Regions from separate parts of the Neorhizobium sp. 05N33 genome, predicted to be linked through region 1. Evidence: riboswitches for the same ligand, from Rfam matches in the RefSeq annotation. Region 1 holds a riboswitch; each other region holds the start of a gene.
The links. Region 1 has a riboswitch for cobalamin ahead of AC1DLT_RS01710 (ABC transporter substrate-binding protein). Riboswitches for the same ligand answer to the same signal wherever they lie in the genome.
Positions count from the first base shown of each region.

Region 1 (7,601 bases):
ATTGCCCCAGGCGCTAAGCAAAGCACACGCACACCATGCGGCGCCGCTTCCTGCGCCAGGGATTTTGACATCATTGATATTCCCGCCTTGCTGGCCGTGTAAGCACTGTAGCCGGTCCAGCCGATGACCTCATGGACACTGGTCGTATTGAGCACGACGCCCGACCTCTGCGCGACCATGCGCTTGAGCGCTTATGCGCGCAAAAATAGGTCCCCTTCAGGTTGACATCGATGATTTTGCACCACGCCTCGACATCACTTTGCCACCCAAGCGAAAAGCGACCGTCAATGCCGGCGTTGTTCACAATCACATCAATCCCGCCCCACGCATCGTCCATGACGCGGAACATTGCATCGACTGCACTGGCGTCGCTTATGTCGGCCATCAGCCCGAGAGCTTGACCTCCGGCGGCGGTGAACTCATCAACGAGCATCTCGGTTTGTTCGGGGTTGACCAGATAGTTGACTGCAACTCGGGCGCCTTCCGCGGCGAAGGCCTTCGAGATTGCGGCTCCCAGACCGGAATTGCCTCCCGTCACGAGAACGCGTTTGTTTGTGAGGCCGAGGTTCACTGTGATTTCCACTGGAAATGAATGACCGCGCCAGCTGGCGCTGCGATCGGGTAACGTCGAAGCTGGACGCTTGTTCCTGGCATGCCTGCACGCGTTCCGGATTAACAGAAATCCCATCGCTCGACTGGGCAAGGAGTTGCATGGTTTCAAGGACCACATTCCGGAGACGGACGAGTACGGAATTCGCTCCTTTGTTTACCGTGCAAAGAAGCCCTTCGATCCCGCGCTACTTCAGGCGTTCATCGATAAGCCGTGGCCTGGCGTGGTCCGTGCGAAAGGTTTCTTTTGGCTTGCAACGCGACCTCACTATGTCGGCGAAATCAGTCAGGCAGGAGCCTTGTCCGCACCAGCAAGATGGGCCTTTGGTGGACATCCGTTCCCAAGGGTCAATGGCCACAGGAACCGGGCTTCCTCAAAATGATGGCCCCCTATCTGGATCCGGTCTGGGGCGATCGCCGCCAGGAAATTGTCTTTATCGGCGCCGACCCTGTGGATGAGGCGAAAATTCGAGCGGAATTGGACTTTTGCTTGATCGACAGCGAGGTCTTCACACCTCAACTCTGGCACAACCTGCTGGACCCATTCCCAAGTTGGGATCGCCAGGCAACATAAGCGAAAGCTTGAGACCAGTCGATTGACAGTCGACCATGACAGTGTAGGGTCATCGCGTCGTGGTTCTTCCGCCGAAGGGCGGAAGCTAAGAGGGAATCCGGTGTGATACCGGAGCTGTCCCGCAACTGTGAGCGGTGAGCCGTTCGTCCATCAAGTCACTGGCAGAAATGCCGGGAAGACGGGCGATAAAGGCTTTGACCCGCGAGCCAGGAGACCTGCCTGACAGAGAGAAATTCCGTGGTCGGGGTGTGCCACAGGAATGAAGGTGCATTGGGCCTCCGGTAATTTCCGGATCCTGGCGTGCCGTCATTTTTGCTGCCTCCTCGCGTTTTTGAGATCGAGGCAGTGGACCAGAACAACATTCCATCCGGCGCGCCGAGGCGGGCGATCCTGCTGATCGTGAAATCCGCCTTTGCTGCGTCTCCCCATCTGGAAATGCGGCGGCTGGCCGGTCTCGTGGCGCAATCCCGGCCCGGTACCGTGGTTCGCTTTGCCTTCACCGAGCAGGGCACGCCATCCCTGCGCGAGGCGCTTTCCGCCCTGCTCGACGTGGATGTCGACAGCCTCACCATCGTCCCTCTCGTCCTGCCGATGGAGCCGAGTTTCCATATCTGGCTGACCAAGTCGCTGAAACGCTGGAGGGCGTCGGACGAACAGCCCTGGCCGGCGCTTTCGATTTCCAGAGACGTCTCTTCCAGCGCTTTGATGACACCGCTCATCGGCGAATTGCTGGAAACCTCCGAAGGCCTTGATGTTCCCACCGCAAAACCTGTCGCCCAGGAAGGCTCGCTCGTACCCGCCCAGAAGCGGCGCGCCCTCGTTTGCGCCGGCGGAGCCTGCAATTCGGCCGGCACCGAGGTGATCTGGAATCATCTGCGTAACCAGCAGGAACGCCGGAAGCTGCGCGTCACCGGCGACGGCACGATGACGGCGAAATCCACCTGTCTCGGACCCTGCAATCTGGCGCCCGTGCTGCAAGTGTTTCCCGAGGGCACTTATTACGGCGGCGTCACCAAGACGCGGTCGACCGGATCATCACCGAACATCTGCTCCGCGACGCGATCGTCGAGGATTTCGCCTATCACCCGACCGGCCGCAAGCAGCGGCTGCGCACATCGTCCGAACAGAACTGAGGAGAGAGAATTGTCATCCAGACTCATGTCGCGCCTGGCCGCGGCCTGGCTTGCTACGGCGGCCGTCAGCACGGCCGCAACCGCGTTTGCGGCCGAACCGCTTCGCGTCGGCGCCACCTACATCACCAGCGGCACGGATCCGGCCAAGGGCTCGAACGGCTGGGCGCTGGTCAGCCATGGAGTGGGCGAGAACCTTTTCACCGTCGACAGGGACGGCAAGCTCGTACAGGAACTCGCCGACAAGGCGAAGCGTACCGACGACCTGACCTGGACGATCACGCTGAAGCCCGGCGGGATGTTCTCCGACGGCACGCCGGTGACTGCCAAGGCGCTCGCCGCCGGCTTCGACAACACGTTCGCCAACAACAAGGCGGCGCTTGCCACCGGCGGCAAGCTGACCTTCGAGCCCGCCGACGATCTCACTCTAAAGGTGAGGACGGAGAAGCCCGTTCCCTATATCCAGGCGCTTTTCGCCGAATGGCCGCTGATCGCCTATAAGCCGGCCGGCGACAGCAATGCCGTTTTTACCGGTCCCTACCGGATCGCAGCCTTCAAGACGGATGCGTCGATCACGCTTGAGCCGAACACGCATTTCGTCGGAGCCGACAAGCGCTCGCCGGTGAGTTTCCGCAAGTTCGGCGATGCGCAGTCGATGACGCTGGCGCTCGAAGCCGGCGAACTGGACCTCGCTTTCGGCCTGCCATCGGAGGTTGTTGCCCGCCTCAAGACCAATCCGGACCTGACGATCAAGTCTTTCCCGGTCGGATACCAGTATCTCGCCTTCTTCAACACGACCCGCCCGTTGCTCGGCGACGTCAAGGTCCGCCAGGCGCTGGATCTTGCCTTCGACCGCAAGGAACTGGCCGCGGCGATCAACGGTGGAGATCCTGCAACAGGCGCCTATGCCGCCTATTTCCCGTTCGCCGGCAAGGACCTGCGCCCGACCGATCTCGCCAGGGCCGGCGCGCTTCTCGATGAAGCCGGCTGGAAGAAGGGTGACAGCGGCGCCCGCGAAAAGGATGGCAAGCCGCTTCGCCTGCTCGCCATCACCTATCCGCAACGCCCCGATCTCGTGACCATGCTGCCAGTCGTCAAGGTCGAACTTGCGAAGATAGGCGTGGCGATCGACACGCAGGTAGTCGAGAATATTTCGCAGGTGGCCGCGGCCGGCGATTTTGACATCGCGCTCTGGGCCCAGCATACCGCGCCAAGCGGCGATGCCGCCTTCTTCCTGAACTCGATGCTGAGAAGCGGCGCTTCGCTCAACTATGCGAAATACGCTTCACCGGACTTCGACGCTATCCTCAACCGCTTCGCCACGGAAGGCGATCCGGTCAAGCGCGTGACGATCGCACTTGACGCGCAGGCAAAGCTGTTTTCCGAGGCGCCGGCCTCCTTCCTGGTCTCGCCGGTCTGGTATGTCGGCATGTCGAAGCGGCTGAAGAACTACGAGCCCTGGGGATCCGACTATCACGTGCTGCGCGCCGATATCGGCGAGGCGAAGTAAGGCGGCATGAGCCCGGTTCGGTTCGGCGTTCAATCCCTGACGGGCCTGCTGGGGGCTTCACTCGCCTCCTTCACCGCGATCACCCTGATGCCGGCCGATCCGGTCGCGATCGCCATCCGCATCTGGAACCTGCCGGCGACGGACGAAACCGTCGCGGCTCTCAGGACACAGTGGGGTCTCGATCAGCCCCTGCTGCTCCGCTACGTCCACTGGCTCCTGAATTTTCTGACGGGAGACTGGGGGCGATCCTTCCGCACGGGAGAACCGGTGCTTGGCGAATTCCTCGAGCGCCTGCCCGTTTCGCTGTCCCTGGGTCTTGCCGGCCTGGGGCTCGCCATTGTGCTCGCAATTCCGCTCGGGTTTTTTGCGGCGGCTCGGCCGAAAGGAGTGGTCGATCGCTTCAGTCGAATACTCTCGGTCTTCGTTCAGGCCGTGCCAGGCTTCTGGCTCGGGCTCGTGCTGCTCTGGGTGCTGGGCGTGCAGTTGCGATGGATGAGGCCCTTCGCCAACGACTGGACGGCCGTCGTCCTGCCGATCCTGCTGATCGCCCTGCATTCCGTTGCAGCCCTCGCCCGCGTCTATCGCCGCGACTTGACGGAAACCGCCGCGCAGCCGCATTTTCGAACGGCGCTTGCCAAGGGGTTGTCGGAACGGCAGGCGCTGTGGCGGCACGGCCATCGCAGCGCCCTTTACGGGCTGCTGGCGGCCGTGCGATCCGAAGCCGGCTGGGTGATCGGCTCGACGGCGACGATGGAAATTCTGTTCGGCCTGCCCGGCATCAGCCAGTTCCTGGTGCAGAGCATCGCCGCCCGTGACCAGATGGTGCTGCAGGCCTATGTCATGGTCGTCGCCCTCTGGATGCTCGTGATGAATGGCGGTGCATATCTCGCCATGCGCTTCCTCGATCCGCGTCTCGCCTGATGGCCCGATCCTGATGGTACGATATTGCCTGCTCGCGGCACTCGCCGCCTTTCTGATCCTCGGCGGTGTCTGGCAGCCGCATGATCCGGATGCCGTGGATATCCTTGCCCGCCATTCCGGCATGACGGCAAGCCATGTGTTTGGAACCGACCATCTCGGCCGCGATCTCCTGTCCCGCATCATGGCCGGCGGCTGGCGGACGGCCTGCGTCATCCTTTCCGTCGGTTTCATCGGCTTCACCGCCGGCACGCTCCTGGGCACCGCTGCCGCTGTTCTCGGGACCTGGCGCGAAACGCTCATCCTGCGCAGCTGTGAATTCTTCATCGTGGTGCCGACGCTCGTGGTAGCTTTGACGGCGGCGGCGATCTTTGGGCTCTCGCCACTCAGCGCCGGCCTGGCGCTCGGCCTCGCCGGCATCGGGCCGCATGCGCTGCTTGCCCATTCGCTGAGCAAGCGGGTGCTCGGCCAACCTTTCATTCTCGCGGCGCAAAGTCTCGGCGTCTCGTCATTCGGGATGATTTTCCGCCACCTTCTTCCGAATACGCTGCCGTTGATGCTCGCTTATGTGGGAAACCAGGCGGGTCTGGCCGTCGTGGCGTATGCCTCGCTGGCCTTCATCGGACTCGGCGCCGATCCCTCGAAACCGGATTGGGGATCGATGCTTTTCGAATACCGCATCTTTATCTTCGACCATCCGATGCTGATGATCTGGCCGGGCGCGGCAATTGCAATCACGGTCTCCGCGCTCAATTGGGCCTTCGATAATCAGGAGGCGTAGTCCCAATTTTCATAGTCGCGATCGAAGCCGAACGACATACCGACTTCGACCGAGCATGTTCAGGTCATGTGACGGGGTATCAAATCACGCCGGTCAGCAGACCGACACCCGCCAATGCAGCAATGCCGCCGACCGACTGCACCACAACGCGACCGCTGCGCTCGCCGGCCTTGCCGATCGCGAAGCCGAGGGCGATACCCAACGCATGAAGAAGAGCCGTCGCAATCATGAAGCCGGCCGCATAAGCGACACCGCCTGCATCCTCGGGCATCTCGGCTCCATGGGCATGACCATGGAAGATGGCGAAGAGACCGACAATTCCCATTGCGACCGCGATCGGTGCCTTGACGTTGAGTGCGACGATCGCGCCGAGCACAATGACCGAAAGCGCGATCCCGACTTCGACGAAGGGAACCGGCACGCCGAGGACGCCGAGCGCACCGCCGAACGCCATGACCAGCACGAACGTCGTCGGCACAAGCCACATGGCCCTGCCACCAAGCTGATAGGCAAAGACGCCGACCATCACCATAGCGAGGATATGGTCCAGTCCTGAGATCGGGTGGCCGAATCCATGCATGAAGCCGCTTGTGTCACCGACGCCGGTATGTGCGAAAGCGATAGAGGGCATTCCCGCGACAACGGCGAGCGAGAGAGCAAGTTTTGAAGCTTTGGAAAACATGTCGATCCCCTTTTTCTGTGACACGGTGCATGGCATGAGCCATGGTATGAGCCATGGTATGAGCCATGGTATGAGCCATGGTATGAGGAAAGATCGAAAAGCGACTACTGCGTCAATCGACGTAGCTTCGTCGCCTCAATCTTGCGGGATGAGATGGATGTTGGCGTAGCGAACACCGCGCTGGGTAGATACGCTATCGGCATAGGCGCGGAGGTCGCCGGCATTGCCCTTCAGAACGGCAACTTCGAGACAATCGGTCTCGTTTGCATGTATATGAAGGGTTGAAACCGAAAGGTCATGATGATCGTGTTGATGGCTCGTCAGTCTTTTCGCCAGGTCGCGCAAGTCGTGTTCGAACACGTATGAGAGAACCGCATAGGCCGGACGATCTGATTGGTGTTCTCCTTCATGCGATTTCGGAAGGCCGTCCCTGAGGCAATCCCGAACAGCCTCGGAACGGCTTGAATAGCCTTTTTCGTCGACCATTCGGTCGGTCGCATCAAGCAGATCGTCATCTAGGGTTATCGTGAGTCTCTGCATGCTATCTCCTCCGCGGCTGTGTGCCTGCGCGACCCATCATTAACACTGGACCATGTTTCGGTGTCTGAGTATTTAGCTAGCGAGGAATGGGGCTCCAGATGAGATCGCTCGGTATATGCGCATTGCTGATAATGGTGTTGCTCGGCACGGCCTGGGGTGCGGGTGCCCATAGCCTTCGAACCCCGAGAGATATCTCCGGCCTCGCGATCGCGCCGCTTTCGCATGGCCAGATGGCGGTCATTGCCGATCGCCGCGGAGATATCGAGGCGCTCGCATCCTGGGTCGCCGTCAAGGACGGCGACGTCCGCAAGCTGCTGGCCTTTAGTCGCGAGCAATATGGGCTTTGCCTCTGGGGGTTGATCCCACGCAGCATCGAGGACGAGGCGAGCCCGCTCAACGAATGCAGTCATGCCTACCTCGCCGCCGACCAGGCGATGCTCGTGCGCATGCGGACACTGCCCTTTTGGCAGCAGAAGGCCGGCGATCTGTTCGATAGCGTCGAAAAGGACATGATCGAACGCGGATCGTCGCTTGTCCTTTGCGCCTTCAGCGCGACCACGTTCAATACCGCCTCCCCCGTCGATCCCGACTGGCATGATTTCGCGACGCATATTCCAAGCCTGCTGACGGTCGTTCTTGCAGCAACCATGCTGCTTGCAGGGCTGTTTTTTGTCGTACTTGTGGTCCGGCGGCGAGCGCGGCCGACTCCCATAGTAGGTGCGGGACACGCTTAGGGTTTGATGTCGATCTCGCCGTCCAGCCTGGTGATATTGAAATCGTCGATGAGGATGTCCACTCGCACATTCCATGTCCCGGCAAGCGGCAGGGTCAGCCCCTCCGCCGTCCATGTGCTGTTC
Region 1 covers NZ_JBFTNK010000001.1:352,350-359,950, forward strand. Annotated here, with positions in the region: partial or broken gene AC1DLT_RS01700 (SDR family oxidoreductase) at 1-730, opposite strand, end outside; partial or broken gene AC1DLT_RS01705 (CobW C-terminal domain-containing protein) at 702-1,183, shown strand; cobalamin riboswitch at 1,226-1,420, shown strand; gene AC1DLT_RS01710 (ABC transporter substrate-binding protein) at 1,529-3,823, shown strand; gene AC1DLT_RS01715 (ABC transporter permease) at 3,830-4,744, shown strand; gene AC1DLT_RS01720 (ABC transporter permease) at 4,695-5,522, shown strand; gene AC1DLT_RS01725 (HupE/UreJ family protein) at 5,602-6,204, opposite strand; gene nikR (nickel-responsive transcriptional regulator NikR) at 6,340-6,744, opposite strand; gene AC1DLT_RS01735 (hypothetical protein) at 6,843-7,478, shown strand; gene AC1DLT_RS01740 (copper resistance CopC/CopD family protein) at 7,475-7,601, opposite strand, start outside.

Region 2 (7,601 bases), on a different contig from region 1:
AGGCGATCAGTGCGTGGCGAGGGGGAAGGTCCGGGCTGTGATAGTCGGCGCGGCGATCGGCATTGCGGCCGCGGTCGGGCGCGAGCGCGACGGTGATGTTGCCGAAGCTCGCGGCGCGGAAACGGAAAGTGCCGTCCCTGAGGTCTTCATCGGCTTCGGGCCCGCCCCACGCCGCCTCTGCAACGGGCAGGGGATCGTAGGCGGCGCGTGGGTGGCCGGCGGACTGGGCACCCAGGCGATCGAGAAGATCACGCGGAGTCTCAGGGATATCCGAAATATCATAGCCGGCTACCGATAATTCATGCAGCATCCCGAGCACGCTCTGTGGCACGTCCAGGCCGACGGCATAACCGGTGCGTCCGGGCGCGCTCGGATAGTCCGGCATCAAGATAACGATCTTTCGCTCGGCACGCGGTGCCGCCTTCATCCGCAGGAAGGCGGCGATACGGTCGACGACCTGTTCGACCCGGTCCGGTTCCGGCTGGTTGACGAGATTGGCGGAGCTTTCGCCTGCCTTGAAGGAGATCGCGCCGGCAAGAATGCGTCCATCGAGTTCCGGCAGGACGACGTGCATGGCGAGGTCGGCGGGGTTGAGGCCGCGCCGGCTCTCCGTCCAGCCATCGCGGCGGGTCGTGGCGACGACGACCTGGAAGACCGGCACGCCGGTGCGGTCGAAGACCGTCTCACCGTTGCCATCAGTGCCGCTGGCAAAGGCGGTGGTGGAAAGGATGGCCGCAGATTTCAGGTCCGAGACCGCCTGTTCGACGAAGGCCAGTGCATCCGGCTCCTTCAGTCCGCCGACGAAGATTGGCACCGGTGCAAAACCGCGCTTTTTCAGCGCCTCGAACAGTGCGTCGATCGGCGCCGCGTCATTCGCAAGCAGCATGGAGCGGTAGAACAGGATCGGCAAGCGCGGCGCATCCGGCACAAAGCGGGCCAGCAGGTCGTTGGCCTCGACGATGCCTTTTCCGGGCGCGTAGTAGCCAGCCTTCGGCACCGGGGCTGCCTGCGGCAGCGGTTCCGTTTTGCCCTCGGCCAGCGTCGTCAGCAACCTCGCCAGAAGCTGCATGTTGGCCGGCCCGCCTTCGCGGAAGCAGCTCAGGATGCCGGCGATCCGGTCTTCCGAAACGGTCGAGGCCGCGATCAGTCGTTCGTCGCGGATGCTGCATTCGCCGGGCAGCAGCGCCAGCGCGATCTTTTTCCGCTTCGCCATGCGCGAAAGTTCTTCCACGCCATAAGCCCAGCGGTCGTATCCGCCGAGAATACGGACGAGGATGACCTTGGCATGGGTAGCCGTCTTCTCGATCCAGAGATCGACCGACATAGGATGGCGAAGGTCGGAGAGGTTGGTGAGGCGGAGGCTTGTTAAATCCGGACCCCAGACGGCCACAACGCCGTTCAGGTCGCTGCCGGAAAAGGATAGCACCACCACGTCGGCCGGCGGCTGATTAAGGTCGACCGGTTCGATGAGGTCGTCAAGCGACGACGATGTGGTGGCGAGTATGTGCATCCTTCCCTCGGGGCCTACTTATGCGGCCAGCATCCTTTCGATCGCCGCGCGGTCGATGCCCTTTTCGCCGATCACGACGAGGCGGCTTGCTCGCGCTTCGCCCGGCGCCCAGGCGCGGTCGAAATAATGGCTCACGCGCGATCCTACCGCCTGAACCTGCAGGCGCATCGGCTTGTTCGCGACTTCCACGAAGCCTTTTATGCGCAGCACGTTCTCTGCCTCCGCGGTCGCAGAAATGCGGGCGGCGAGCTGTTCGGCATCGGTGACTGCGGCCAGATCGACGACGAAGCTGTCGAAATCGTCGTGATCGTGGTCGAGTTCGTCGTCATGGTGGGTCTTGCGGTTTTCGATATCGTCTTCGACGGCGAGGCCGAGGCCAATCAGTACGGCCGGATCGATGGCGCCATTGGCGGCCGCGACGATTTTCACGGCACGCGGCAGATGGGCGGACACGCGATCCCTGGCGGTCGCGAGGCCGGCGGCATCCAGGAGGTCGCTCTTGGTGAGCACGATCATGTCGGCACAGGCCACCTGGTCCTCGAACACTTCCTCGACTGGATCGTCATGGTCGATCGAACCGTCCGCGTCGCGCTGCGCTTCCAGCGCCTCGTGATCGTCGGCAACGCGGCCTTCGGCAAGCGCCAGTCCGTCGACCACGGCAATCACCGCGTCGACCGTCACTCGGGCTTTAACGTCAGGCCACTGGAACGCCTGGACGAGCGGCTTTGGCAACGCGAGGCCGGACGTCTCGATGAGGATGTGGTCGACGCGGGGTTCGATGGCAAGGATACGGTCGATCGCCGGCACAAAATCGTCGGCGACCGTGCAGCAGATGCAGCCGTTGGCAAGCTCGATGATGTTGTCTTCCGGGCAGCTTTCGACGCCGCAGCCCTTCAGCACGTCGCCGTCGATGCCGACATCGCCGAATTCGTTGACGATGATCGCCAGCCGCTTGCCTTTCAAGTTTTCGATCAGCTTGCGGATCAGCGTGGTCTTGCCGGCTCCCAGAAACCCGGTAACGACGGTGCAGGGAACGCGGTCGAACGAAACGCTCATGATGGCATGTCCTCATGGTGATGAAAGGGTGGAATACGGGCCGTCATGCCCTTGCCGCGCAGGCAGGTCGGGCGGCCGCGAAGGGGAAGGAAACCGCGCTCGTCCTCGGCCAGCATCATCGCGCCGGTGACGATGTCCTCGACATTGTCGAGCGACAGGTGGCCGAAGACATAGGACCAGCCGCTCTTGTGGTTGAAGGCGGCGCTCGGGCTTTTTTCGCAATTGGCAAGGCAGGTGACCGGCTTGACCGCGAGCGGCTTGCCGTTTGCTGCCTCGCGCAGCGCCGCGATCAGCGCGACGCCCGGTCGGATTTCGCCGTCGGACGCATCGCGGCAATTGGTGCAGACGAAAATCGTCACATCTGCCGGGCCGGCGGTTGCCGGATCATCTGGTCGGTGGTCACTCATCGGTCAGCCGCGTTCCCGCCGGGGTCGAAAAATCGGGGCGCGGAGCAGAAGGTCGAAATCCCTCTGCGGTGATCGAGACACTTCCTCCGGAGCACCCCGCCCGGTGAAGCAAAATTAATCGGACGGCAGGTCTCCTGGCTCGCGGGTCGTCGCCATTTGCCTGCCTTCCCAGGATACCGTTGGCCGGATTTCCCAGTGGCTTGACGGCCAAATGGCCGTTTTAGGCAATGGCTCGCCGCCTACAGTTGCGGGGGCAGCCGCGGCATTGATCCTGAAAAAGGGATCGCACCGCATTCTCTCTTAGCCCTCCCCGTTGCCGGAAAGGGACCATCTCCTTTCAAGTAAGCCCGGTCGCAGGCCCATGTCAATGCGTCGCAAAGGCGATTGCCGTCACGCCGAATTCGTCTATAGTGACCGAGCCTATGGTGCCCGAAAGGGTTTTAGAGGGAATGCGGTACGACGGAATTCCGCCGTCCAACCCGCGGCTGCCCCCGCAACTGTAAGCGGAAAGTCTTCGACCAAAACGGCCGTCCGGCCGTCAAGCCACTGGGAAATCCGGCCAACGGTATCCTGGGAAGGCGGGAGAAGGCGTCCGATCCGCGAGCCAGGAGACCTGCCAGAGGCGGCAAAGAACGTGAACGGCCCTCGGGTGGAGGGCGAAAGGACGAGACCATGGTACTGAATTCTGCTGCAGCTGCAGTCACCATTTCCGCTTCGAAGATCATTCCCCTCAGCATGACGGCCCTGCTCGGCCTGTTCATCGTTGGCTTTGTCGGCTTCTCGCATCTGGAAGTCGTCCACAATGCCGCGCATGACACGCGCCACTCGCTCGCCTTCCCCTGCCACTGAGGAGTTCTCCCAAATGTCGTTGTTTCGCAACATCGTCTTCACGGCGGTGATCGCCGGGCTTTTGTCCGGATTGCTGCTTACCGTGATGCAGAGCTTCTCCACCGTGCCGCTGATCCTGCAGGCGGAAGTGTTCGAAAATGCCGCGCCCGAGGCAGGCCACAGCCATGACGCAGCACCTGCCGCAGGTGCTGCGGCATCCGCCGCCGAGCATCACCACGGCGAGGAAGCCTGGGCTCCCGCCGATGGCTTCGAGCGTTTCATCTATACACTCGCCGCGGACATGCTGTCGGCTATCGGTTTTGCCCTTGTCCTCATCGCCGCCTCGGAAGCGTTCGGCGGCTTCAAGGGCTGGCGCGGCGGCCTGATGTTCGGCATTGCCGGTTTCCTCGCCGTCATCCTTGCGCCCGGCCTTGGCCTGCCGCCGGAACTGCCCGGAATGCCGGCCGCGGAACTCGGGCCGCGCCAGATCTGGTGGGTCTCGACAGCGGTCTGCACGGCAGTGGGCCTCGGCCTGCTTGCCTATACCCGTTCGGCCGCGTTCGCAGCGCTTGCGATCATACTTCTGATCGCGCCGCATCTGGTTGGCGCGCCGCTGCCGCCAAGCCATGAAACGGCCGTGCCGATGGATCTTTATGCCCGCTTCGTCAACGCCGTCTATGCCACCAACCTGGTGTTCTGGGCGGTGCTCGGTGCGCTGGCCGGTGTGGTCCGCGAAAAGTTCCGCGCTGGCGAGGAAGCTTCTGCCGGATCTCCGGCGAAGCTCGTTTCCCGGTGAAGGAGATCGACGAGGCGTCCGTCGAGCGTCACCGCGCCAAGATGGCGAACCGCAAGGCGGTTCAAGATGCGGAAGTCGCCGAGAAGACCCAGGAAAAGGGTCTTCTCATCGTCCATACCGGGCCCGGCAAGGGCAAATCCACCGCCGCCTTCGGCCTGGCGCTGCGCATGCTCGGCAACAACCGCCGGGTCGGCGTCGTGCAGTTCATCAAGGGCGCCTGGTCGACCGGGGAGCAGCCGGCGCTTGCCGTCTTCGGTGACCGCGTCGTCTGGCACACGATGGGCGAAGGTTTCACCTGGGAGACCCAGGACCTGAAGCGGGATGTCGCCGCGGCGGAAAAGGCTTGGGAAAAGGCACTCGAGCTGATGGCGGACGAGACGATCGGGCTCGTCATCCTCGACGAACTCAACATCGCGCTTCGCTATGATTACCTCGATCTCGACAAGATCGTCGCCGCGCTACAGGCACGGCGGCCGGATCTGCATGTGGTCGTCACCGGCCGCAACGCCAAGCCGGCGCTGATCGAGGCCGCCGACATGGTGACCGAGATGTCGCTGGTCAAGCATCACTTCAAGGCGGGCGTGAAGGCCCAGGCCGGCATAGAGTTTTAGCCATGGTTGGGTCCAAGCCAGCTCGGGCGCTGATGTTTCAGGGAACGGGCTCGGATGTGGGCAAGTCGCTGGTGGTGGCCGGCCTTGCCCGCGCCTTTACGCTGCGCGGCCTGAAGATCATGCCGTTCAAGCCGCAGAACATGTCGAACAATGCTGCGGTCACCGCGGATGGCGGCGAAATCGGCCGGGCGCAGGCGCTGCAGGCGCGTGCCGCCGGCGCGCCGCTCAGCGTCCACATGAACCCGGTGCTCCTGAAACCGCAGAGCGAGGTCGGTGCGCAGGTGGTGGTGCAAGGCAGGGTCGAAGGCAATGCCAAGGCCGCCGAGTATCAGATGCTCAAGCGGACACTGATGCCGCGGGTTCTGGAAAGCTTCGACATCCTCCGCAACCAGGCCGATCTCGTCCTGGTCGAAGGCGCCGGCAGCGCTTCGGAAATCAATCTTCGCCACAACGACATCGCCAATATGGGGTTTGCCCGGGCCGCCGACGCGCCGGTGGTGCTGATCGGCGATATCGACCGCGGCGGGGTGATCGCCAGCCTTGCCGGCACCAGGCTGGTGCTCGATCCCGAGGATGCGGCAATGATCCGGGGTTTTATCGTCAATCGGTTTCGGGGCGATCCGGCCCTGTTCGCCGACGGCATGCGGATGATCGGGGAGCTCACCGGCTGGCAGTCGGTCGGGCTGCTGCCGCATTTTGCCGATGCAGCCCGGCTGCCGGCCGAAGATGCGCTGGGCCTCAATGCGCCATCGGTGCGGAAGGCGGGTGCGAAGATCAGGATCGCGGTGCCGATCCTGCCGCATATCTCCAATTTCGACGATCTCGATCCGCTGGAAGCGGAGCCGGATGTCGATCTCATCCGGGTCCGGCCGGGGCAGGCCATTCCCGGCGATTGCGATCTCGTGCTGCTGGTCGGCTCGAAGGCGACGATATCCGATCTGCGGGCGCTGAAGGCGGCCGGTTTCGACGTCGATATCGCCGCCCATGTCCGCCGCGGCGGTCGCGTGCTCGGCCTCTGCGGCGGGTATCAGATGCTTGGCCAGACGATTTCCGATCCGGAAGGGACGGAAGGGCCGCCCGGTTCGATCGAAGGGCTGGGTTTGCTGGATGTCGAGACCGTTCTTTCCGGCGATAAACGGCTGGAGGCCGTCTCGGGCGAAAGCTTCGACGGAATTTCTGTGTCCGGCTATGAGATGCATATCGGACGGACGTCTGGCGTGGATTGCCAATGCCCGTTCTCGATCGTCGGCGGCAACCCGGAAGGCGCGATATCCGCGGGTGGCCGGGTCTGGGGCACCTATCTCCACGGTCTGTTTTCCGACGACCGGCAGCGGTCGGCCTGGCTGACGCGGCTTGGTGGTTCTGACTCCGGCCTCGATTACGAGGCAGGCGTGGATGCGGTACTCGACCGGTTGGCCGCCCATATGGAAATGCATCTCGATCTCGATGGGCTGCTCAAACTTGCCAGATAATCAGCGCCAAAAGGCCGAAAAGGCCGATCAGCAGAGCGTCGGCAACGCGGGCGAGTTTCAGCGCGCGGCGAATGTCGTCGTAGGTGAGCTCGGAACGCCCGCCCTCGCCCATGAATCGCGCCTCGATCATCTGTCCGCCATAGCTGCGCGGCCCGGCGAGCGCAATGCCGAGCGCGCCGGCCATCGCCGCTTCCGGCCAGCCGGCATTCGGCGACCGGTGATGGCGGGCATCCCGCCTGATGGCGCGGATCGCGTTGCCCGGCGAGGCGCGATCGATGAAACCTGCAGCGATCACGAACAGAAGGGCGCTCAGGCGCGAGGCGGGCAGGTTGATAAGATCGTCGAAACGCGCTGCCGCCCAGCCGAACGCTTCGTAACGCGGCAGTTTATGGCCGATCATGCTGTCGGCGGTGTTGGCCGCCTTGTAGCCGACGCCGCCCGCAAGACCGCCGATCCCCATCCAGAAGGCCGGCGCTACCACGCCGTCCGAAAAATTCTCGGCGAGGCTCTCGATCGCCGCGCGGCAGACGCCGGCTTCATCGAGCTTTTCCGGATCACGCCCGACGATTTTCGAGACCGCTTTCCGCCCGGCATCCAGGCCTCCGTATCGCAGCGCCGTCGCCACGGCCTCGACATGGGTTTCAAGGCTCTTCTGCGCCGGCAGGCTCGCGGCGATCAGGACCAGCAGGATCGGCCCGAGGGGGATCATTCTCAGGTCGTATTCGATCACCAGGCTGAGCAGGACGGTGATGCCGAGAAGCGCCAGAAGCGCGAGCACGCCCTTTCGCTTGCGGGTGGAAAAGTCGTCGCTTTCGCGGTTCAGATCGCGGTCGAGCCGGGATATCAGTGCGCCGATCCAGGTGACCGGATGGCCGATGCGCCGGAACAGCCAGTCCGGATAACCCACGATACGCTCCGTGA
Region 2 covers NZ_JBFTNK010000021.1:34,431-42,031, reverse strand. Annotated here, with positions in the region: gene cobN (cobaltochelatase subunit CobN) at 1-1,510, opposite strand, end outside; gene cobW (cobalamin biosynthesis protein CobW) at 1,529-2,566, opposite strand; gene AC1DLT_RS28655 (DUF1636 family protein) at 2,563-2,973, opposite strand; cobalamin riboswitch at 3,081-3,320, opposite strand; cobalamin riboswitch at 3,380-3,608, shown strand; gene AC1DLT_RS28650 (CbtB domain-containing protein) at 3,646-3,822, shown strand; gene AC1DLT_RS28645 (CbtA family protein) at 3,836-4,597, shown strand; gene cobO (cob(I)yrinic acid a,c-diamide adenosyltransferase) at 4,594-5,208, shown strand; gene AC1DLT_RS28635 (cobyric acid synthase) at 5,211-6,680, shown strand; gene cbiB (adenosylcobinamide-phosphate synthase CbiB) at 6,664-7,601, opposite strand, start outside.
Region 2: another riboswitch for cobalamin. It lies ahead of AC1DLT_RS28650 (CbtB domain-containing protein); the one in region 1 lies ahead of AC1DLT_RS01710 (ABC transporter substrate-binding protein).

Region 3 (7,601 bases), on a different contig from region 1:
ACGACATCGAAGGCCTCGTCTATGACGGCCGCAATACGCTGATGGACGAGTGGAAGGAAATCTACACCCAGAAGTCCGACAAGCGCGTGCTTGCCGACAGCATCGGCGGCGCCGACGTGTTTCTCGGCCTGTCCGCCGCCGGCGTGCTGAAGCCGGAACTCCTGGAGCAGATGGCCGACAAGCCGCTGATCATGGCGCTGGCCAATCCGACGCCGGAAATCATGCCCGAGCTTGCCCGCGCCGCCCGTCCCGACGCGATGATCTGCACTGGCCGGTCGGACTTCCCGAACCAGGTCAACAACGTCCTGTGCTTCCCCTATATCTTCCGCGGCGCGCTTGATTGCGGCGCCCGGACGATCAACGAGGAAATGAAGATGGCGGCGGTCAAGGCGATCGCAGCGCTTGCCCGCGAGGAAGTCTCCGACGTCGCGGCGCGCGCCTATTCCGGCGAGTCGCCGATTTTTGGCGCAGACTATCTGATCCCCTCGCCCTTCGATCCGCGCCTCATCCTGCGCATTGCGCCGGCGGTTGCCAAGGCTGCCGCCGAGACCGGCGTCGCATCGCGGCCTATCCATGATTTCGAGGCCTATCTGGATCAGCTGAACCGCTTCGTCTGGCGCTCCGGTTTCGTGATGAAACCGATCTTCAGCGCAGCCAAGGTTTCGGAAAAGAACCGGGTGATCTTTTCGGAAGGCGAGGACGAGCGCGTGCTGCGCGCAGCCCAGGTTCTGCTCGAGGAAAAGACCGCGACGCCGATCCTGATCGGCCGTCCTTCCGTCATCGAGGCGCGGCTTGCCCGTTTCGGCATCCGAATCCGCCCGAATGTCGATTTCGCCGTGGTCAACCCGGAAGACGATCCGCGCTACCGCGACTATGTCGACGAATATTTTGCGCTGGTCGGCCGCGAAGGCATCAATCCGGAAGCGGCACGCACCATCGTGCGCACCAACAATACGGTGATCGGTGCGCTGGCGGTCAAGCGCGGCGATGCGGATGCGCTGATCTGCGGCGTCGAGGGCCGTTATGACAAGCACCTCAGCGACGTGAACCAGATCATCGGCAAGCGTCCGGGCGTCTGCGCGTTCTCGGGCCTCAGCCTGGTGATTTCCCAGCGAGGCGCGATGTTCTTCACCGACACGTTCGTCAACTACAACCCATCCGCGCAGGAAATTGCCGAGATCACCATTCTGGCGGCAGAGGAAATCCACCGGTTCGGCATCACCCCGAAGGCAGCGCTGATCTGCCACTCGAATTTCGGTTCGCGCGATTCCGAAAGTGCGCAGAAGATGCGGGCCGCCCTGAAGCTGGTACGCCAGCGGGCGCCGGAGCTGGAAGTGGACGGCGAAATGCAGGGTGGTTCTGCCCTGTCGGAAACGCTGCGCAAGCGGGCCATGCCGGACAGTTCGCTGACCGGCGAAGCCAACCTGCTGGTTTTCCCGAATCTCGATGCGGCAAATATCTCGCTCGGTCTCGTCCGCAACCTCACGGATGCTCTGCATGTCGGCCCCATTCTTCTCGGGGCGGCCCAGCCGGCGCATATCCTGTCATCCTCGGTCACGTCGCGCGGCGTGGTGAACATGGCGGCACTCGCCGTCGTGGAGGCATCGCAGCCCAATCTGCAATTTCAATCCTGAGTTGAATAACTCTCTCGATGCGATGTCTTGAGCCCCGCCCGGGGCTCAACCGGCCCTTGGATAGATTTCGCCATGCGGTGGTCTCGGCTTTATGAGATTATCAACCGGCACGTTCCATGATGTCATCTTCCAGTAAAGGAGAGGATGCCGGAATTGCCGATACCGCTTCGCGGCCTGCTGACCATACCGCTCTTGTTTTTGCCTGCCGCAGCGCTGGCGGGAGACCCTGCCGTTTGCGCAGCGCTTTACCGGAAACTTGGAAACAGCCCGGAGATCATCGGCAATACGTCGGCGGCGCGCAGCTATGCCCAGCAGCTCGGCGAATATAATGCCGATATCCGTGAACTGCGGGTCGACATGCGCCGCGCCGGCTGCGGCAACGGCAGCGTCGTGGTCCTCGGCGGCCCCAATGCCGAAGTCTGCGGCCAGATGCGAGATGCGCTGGGAAGAATGGAGCAGAGCCGCGACACGCTGACGGCTGAGCGCAACGGTTCGCGGCAGATAATCCTGCCCTCGGAAGAGCGCAATGCCATTCTCGCCGCCATTCGCGAACAGCGCTGCATCCCTTCTTTCGAGCCGCTGCCGCCTGTAGTCGACGACAAGCGAAAGGTGCCGGGCATCGAACTTCCCAGGCAAGAGGAGCCTTATTCCGGAATTACCAACCTGCGCACCCACCCGCCGCAAAAGCCGCAGGCGACCGCGGTCCCGCCGCCAGTGCTCACGCCGCCGCCGGAGCGGCCATACGACCCCAGCAAAAAGGTGCGCACCGTCGGGCCGACCTTCCTGCCCGAAGCGGGTATTGATCTCACCAATCCGAAATCGGCAGGACCACAGCCGCAGCAATAATCAGCGGCTGTCCCATCGGTCCTGAAAGATCAGCGCGTCCAGGCCCAAGCGCTGGCGCCAGCCCTTGAGCGCCAGTTCGGGTTCGCCGTAGAGCCGATCGACATAACCGAGGCAGAGCCAGGCGACGATCTCGACACGGTCGGGAATACCGAGCAGCCCGCGCACGTCCTCGTCGCGGAAAATGCTGACCCAGCCAACACCGACGCCCTCGGCCCTTGCCGCGAGCCAGAGGTTCTGCACGGCGCAGACGGTCGAATAGGCATCCATGCGCGGATTGTGAGTGCGGCCGAGCACGACCGGACCGGCGCGGTCCGGATCGCAGGTAACGCAGATCGACAGCGGCGCCTTGACAATGCCTTCGAGCTTGAGGCTGCGGTAGAGGTCGCGGCTTTCCTCGGCAAACATCTCCACGGCCTCGTCATTGGCGCGCGAAAAGGCGGCCCGCGCGGCCTCGCGTACCGCCTGATCGCGGATGAGGATGAAATTCCATGGCTGCATGAAGCCGACCGAGGGTGCCGAATGCGCGGCGCCAAGCAGCCGCATCACCAGGTCGTCCGGCAGCGGATCGGGCAGGAACTGGTCGCGCACGTCGCGGCGTGTCTCGATCGCCCGGTAGACAGCGGCGCGTTCGACCTTGGAAAACTCGCCTGCAGGCAGCAAGGCATGCGCGAAAGGATCAGTCTGCATCGTTAAGTCCCCAACAATGCCGTCGCTCCCTTGCCTTCCCGGCACGAAGCCTTTGGGCAAAAAGAGGTCCGAAACCTTTCCGCCGTCCGCGCGGGCTGGTCTATCTCGTCAGGCCGGTCTTCTGACTTGGTTTCATCCGCCTGCACCGCCGCCTTCCCGGTTTCCCAGTGGCTTTCATATATTGCGGCCGAGCGTCCACCTCACAGCGTTGGGCACGTTCCGGTTCCACCCCGGATTCCCGATTCTCCGGCTTGTCGCCGGCACCTGACAGGATCGTTTATGCCCTTACGCTATCCCCGGCGCAAGGCGTTCATGCGACAGGGAAATAGCGCACATAGGCAAACTCATCGCCATCAGGCGACCAGTTCGGCGAATTCATCGTGCCTTGCCCGCCGAAGAGCTCGAACACCGTTTCGACATTGCCGCCGTCCATGTCCATCAGCCTGACGCGGACGTCAAGATCGCGCGGATGGTCGAAGACATCGGCGTCGTAGGAGACAAAAACGATCTTGTCACCCTTCGGTGACGGATGCGGAAACCAGTCGCCGTAACCGCCGTCGGTGATCCGCTCGGCCGCGCCGCCTGCGGCCGGGACGCGCCAGATCTGCATCAGCCCGGTGCGACTGGAATTGAAATAGATCCATTTTCCATCCGGCGAATAGTCCGGCCCGTCATTGCGGCCCTCGCCGAATGTCAGCCGCGTCTCTGCGCCACCTTCGATGCCGATGGTATAGATGTCGAACTCGTCGCCGCGGATGCCGCAATAGGCGAAGTTTTTTCCGTCCGGCGACCAGCCATGCCAGTAGGACGGCAGGTTCCGGGTTACCAGCCGCGGCACGCCGCCACCGGCGGAAAGGACATAGATCGCCGACTTGCCTAACTCTACCTTGTCGGAAATGGCGATCAGCGAACCGTCCGGCGAAATGCCGTGGTCGTTGTTGCATTGGCGGGCAAAGCCGGTATCGACCGGTTCAGGCCCGTCACCACCCTCCGGTGACAGACGATAGATCAGGCCCTCGCTGTTGAGCATCAGGTAACGCCCGTCCGGCGACCAGTTGGGCGCTTCGAAGAGGGCTTCCGTCTGCCAGACCACTCGCATCACCCTCGTCCGGATATTAAAGATCTCGACCGAGCTGCGCGAGGCCATGATCCTCTCCTATCGATCGCGGAAACGGTTGGTGATCGGATAACGCCGGTCGCGGCCAAAATTCTTCTTGGTGATCTTGACGCCCGGCGCCGATTGGCGCCGCTTGTATTCGGCGAGATAGAGCAGGTGTTCGATCCGGTGAACAGTCGCGATGTCGTGGCCGCGGGCGACGATCTCCTCGGTGCCCATTTCCAGCTCGACGAGGCATTCGAGAATGTCGTCGAGCACCGGATAGGGCGGCAGCGAATCCTGGTCGGTCTGGTTGGGTCTGAGTTCCGCGGACGGGGCCTTGGAGATGATGTTCTTCGGGATCACCTCGCCGCTTGGGCCAAGAGCCGTCGGCGGCAGGTGTTCGTTGCGCCAGGCGGCCAGCGCGTAGACCTGCATCTTGTAGAGGTCCTTGATCGGATTGAAGCCGCCGTTCATGTCGCCGTAGAGCGTCGCGTAGCCGACCGACATTTCCGACTTGTTGCCGGTCGTCACCACCATCGAGCCGAACTTGTTGGAGATCGCCATCAGGATCGTGCCGCGGGCGCGGCTCTGGAGGTTCTCTTCGGTAATCCCCTCGTCGGTTCCTTCGAACAGCTCGGCCAGCGCTGACGAAAAACCGTCCACCGGCTCGGCGATCTGCACGATGTCGTACCGGCAGCCGAGCGCCCTGGCGCAATCGGCTGCGTCCTTCAGCGAATCCTCGGAGGTGTAGCGATAGGGCAGCATCACCGTGCGCACCCTCTCCTCGCCCAGCGCATCGACAGCGATCGCCGCGCAGATGGCACTGTCGATGCCGCCGGACAGGCCGAGAACGACCGACTTGAAGCCGTTCTTGTTGACGTAGTCGCGGAACCCCAGAAGGCAGGCGCGGTAATCCGCCTCCTCCTTTTCCGGAATGCGCGCCATCGGTCCGCGGGCGCAGTGCCAGGTCTCGCCAATCCGTTTCCATTCGGTGACGGCGACGGCCGGCTCGAACTGGCTCATCTGGAAGGCGAGCGACTTGTCGGTGTTGAAGGCGAAGCTTGCGCCGTCGAAGACCAGTTCGTCCTGACCGCCGAGCTGGGCCGCGTAGATCATCGGCAGGCCGGTCTCGATCACCTGCTTCAGAACGACCTGATGGCGAATATCCACCTTGCCGCGAAAATAGGGCGAACCGTTCGGCACGAGCAGGATTTCCGCCCCGCTTTCCGAGAGCGTCTCGCAGACGCCGAGATCGCCCCAGATATCCTCGCAGATCGGAATGCCGAGTCGCACGCCGCGGAAATTGACGGGCCCCGGCATCTCGCCGGCGATGAAGACCCGCTTTTCGTCAAACTCGCCGTAATTCGGCAGGTCGATCTTGTCGCGCACGGCGATCACCTTGCCGCCGTCGAGCACGGCGATCGAATTGTGCCGGCCCTCCTTGCCCTGACGCGGGAAGCCGATGATGACGCCGGGGCCGCCGTCTGCCGTATCGGCCGCAAGCTCCTCCACCGCCTTCAGGCAGGCGTTGAGGAAAGCCGGTTTCAGGACGAGGTCTTCCGGCGGATAACCGGACAGGAAGAGCTCAGTGAAGAGGATGAGATCCGCCTCTTCACGGGCGGCATCCCTTCTGGCTTCTCGGGCCAGCGCCAGATTGCCGGCAATATCGCCGACTGTCGGGTTGAGCTGGGCAACGGCGATACGAAATGTCTGGCTGATATCCTGGGTCATGGTACCGATTTAATGTCCGCAGCAGACCGCGGCAACGTTGTTCCGAGAGTTTTTTATGGTTCAGGCAGATGCGGGACGATCGCCCGGATAATGCGGCACGCCGTCCTCCGGCAGTTCGTAGAAATCTCCCTTGTCGGCACAGTAGATATGCTCGCCCATGACAAGTCCACTCGGCTGATCGAAAGCGCCCGCCAGGATCGAAATGCTTGCCGCGCCCTCCGCCTGCCAGAACAGCGCAGAGCCGCATTGCGAGCAGAAGCCGCGCCGCGCTTCATCGCTGGCGCGATACCAGCTGAGTGCCTCCTCGCCTTTGAGCGTCATGTTTTCGGCACGAACGCTGGTCGCCGCATAATAAAGCCCGGTCTGGCGGCGGCATTGCGAACAATGGCAGGCCGTGACTGTCCGCAGCGGACCTACCGTCTCAAACCGGATCGCACCGCACAGGCAACGACCGCTGTTCTTCTGCTGCATGCACCATCCTCGACGAAGCGACGGCCCAGTGTCGCGGGCGTGGGCCGCGGGGTCAAATCTATTCCGCTGATGATGATCATCAACGGAAGCTATATCAAGATACGGAAAGGCCGGCGTCGCCGCCGGCCTTCTCCGATTTCAACGATGATGCGCGGCGGTTCAGCCGTTGACGACCATCCGCTTTTCGTCGCGGCCACTCTTCATCCGCTCGGCGAGCAGGAAGGCCAGTTCCAGTGCCTGGTCAGCGTTGAGGCGCGGGTCGCAATGGGTGTGGTAACGGTCCTGCAGGTCGCTCGCCGTTACTGCCCGGGCGCCGCCGGTGCATTCGGTGACGTCCTTGCCGGTCATCTCGATATGGATGCCGCCCGGATGGGTGCCTTCGGCGCGGTGGATCTGGAAGAAGCTTTCGACTTCCGACAGGATCCGGTCGAACGGCCGGGTCTTGTAACTGTTGAGCGTGATCGTGTTGCCGTGCATCGGATCGCAGGACCAGACGACTTTTTTGCCTTCCCGTTCGACGGCGCGGATCAGCTTCGGCAGCGAATCGGCGACCTTGTCGTAACCGAAACGGCAGATCAGCGTCAGCCGACCGGCTTCGTTCGTCGGGTTGAGCGCGTCGATCAGTTCGATCAGGTTGTCGGCCTGCAGCGACGGGCCGCATTTGAGGCCGATCGGGTTCTTGATCCCGCGGAAATATTCGACATGCGCATGGTCGAGCTGGCGGGTACGGTCGCCGATCCACAGCATGTGGCCGGACGTCGCGTACCAGTCGCCCGAGGTGGAGTCGACGCGGGTGAAAGCCTCTTCGTAGCCGAGCAGCAACGCTTCATGGCTGGTGAAGAAATCCGTCTCGCGCAGGCTCGGCTGGTTTTCCGCAGTGATGCCGATCGCCTTCATGAAATCCATGGTCTCGCTGATGCGGTCGGCGAGCTTGCGGTAACGTTCGCCCTGGGGGCTGTCCTTGACGAAACCGAGCATCCATTTGTGAACGTTTTCGAGATTGGCATAACCGCCCATCGCGAAGGCGCGCAGCAGGTTGAGCGTCGCGGCCGACTGGCGGTAGGCCATCATCTGGCGTTCCGGATCGGGAATGCGCGACTCCGGCGAGAATTCGATGCCGTTGATGATATCGC
Region 3 covers NZ_JBFTNK010000006.1:64,709-72,309, reverse strand. Annotated here, with positions in the region: gene AC1DLT_RS16990 (NADP-dependent malic enzyme) at 1-1,634, shown strand, start outside; gene AC1DLT_RS16985 (hypothetical protein) at 1,779-2,480, shown strand; gene bluB (5,6-dimethylbenzimidazole synthase) at 2,481-3,167, opposite strand; cobalamin riboswitch at 3,262-3,450, opposite strand; gene AC1DLT_RS16975 (TolB family protein) at 3,478-4,314, opposite strand; gene AC1DLT_RS16970 (NAD+ synthase) at 4,324-5,997, opposite strand; gene AC1DLT_RS16965 (GFA family protein) at 6,058-6,468, opposite strand; gene AC1DLT_RS16960 (class II 3-deoxy-7-phosphoheptulonate synthase) at 6,628-7,601, opposite strand, start outside.
Region 3: another riboswitch for cobalamin. It lies ahead of bluB (5,6-dimethylbenzimidazole synthase); the one in region 1 lies ahead of AC1DLT_RS01710 (ABC transporter substrate-binding protein).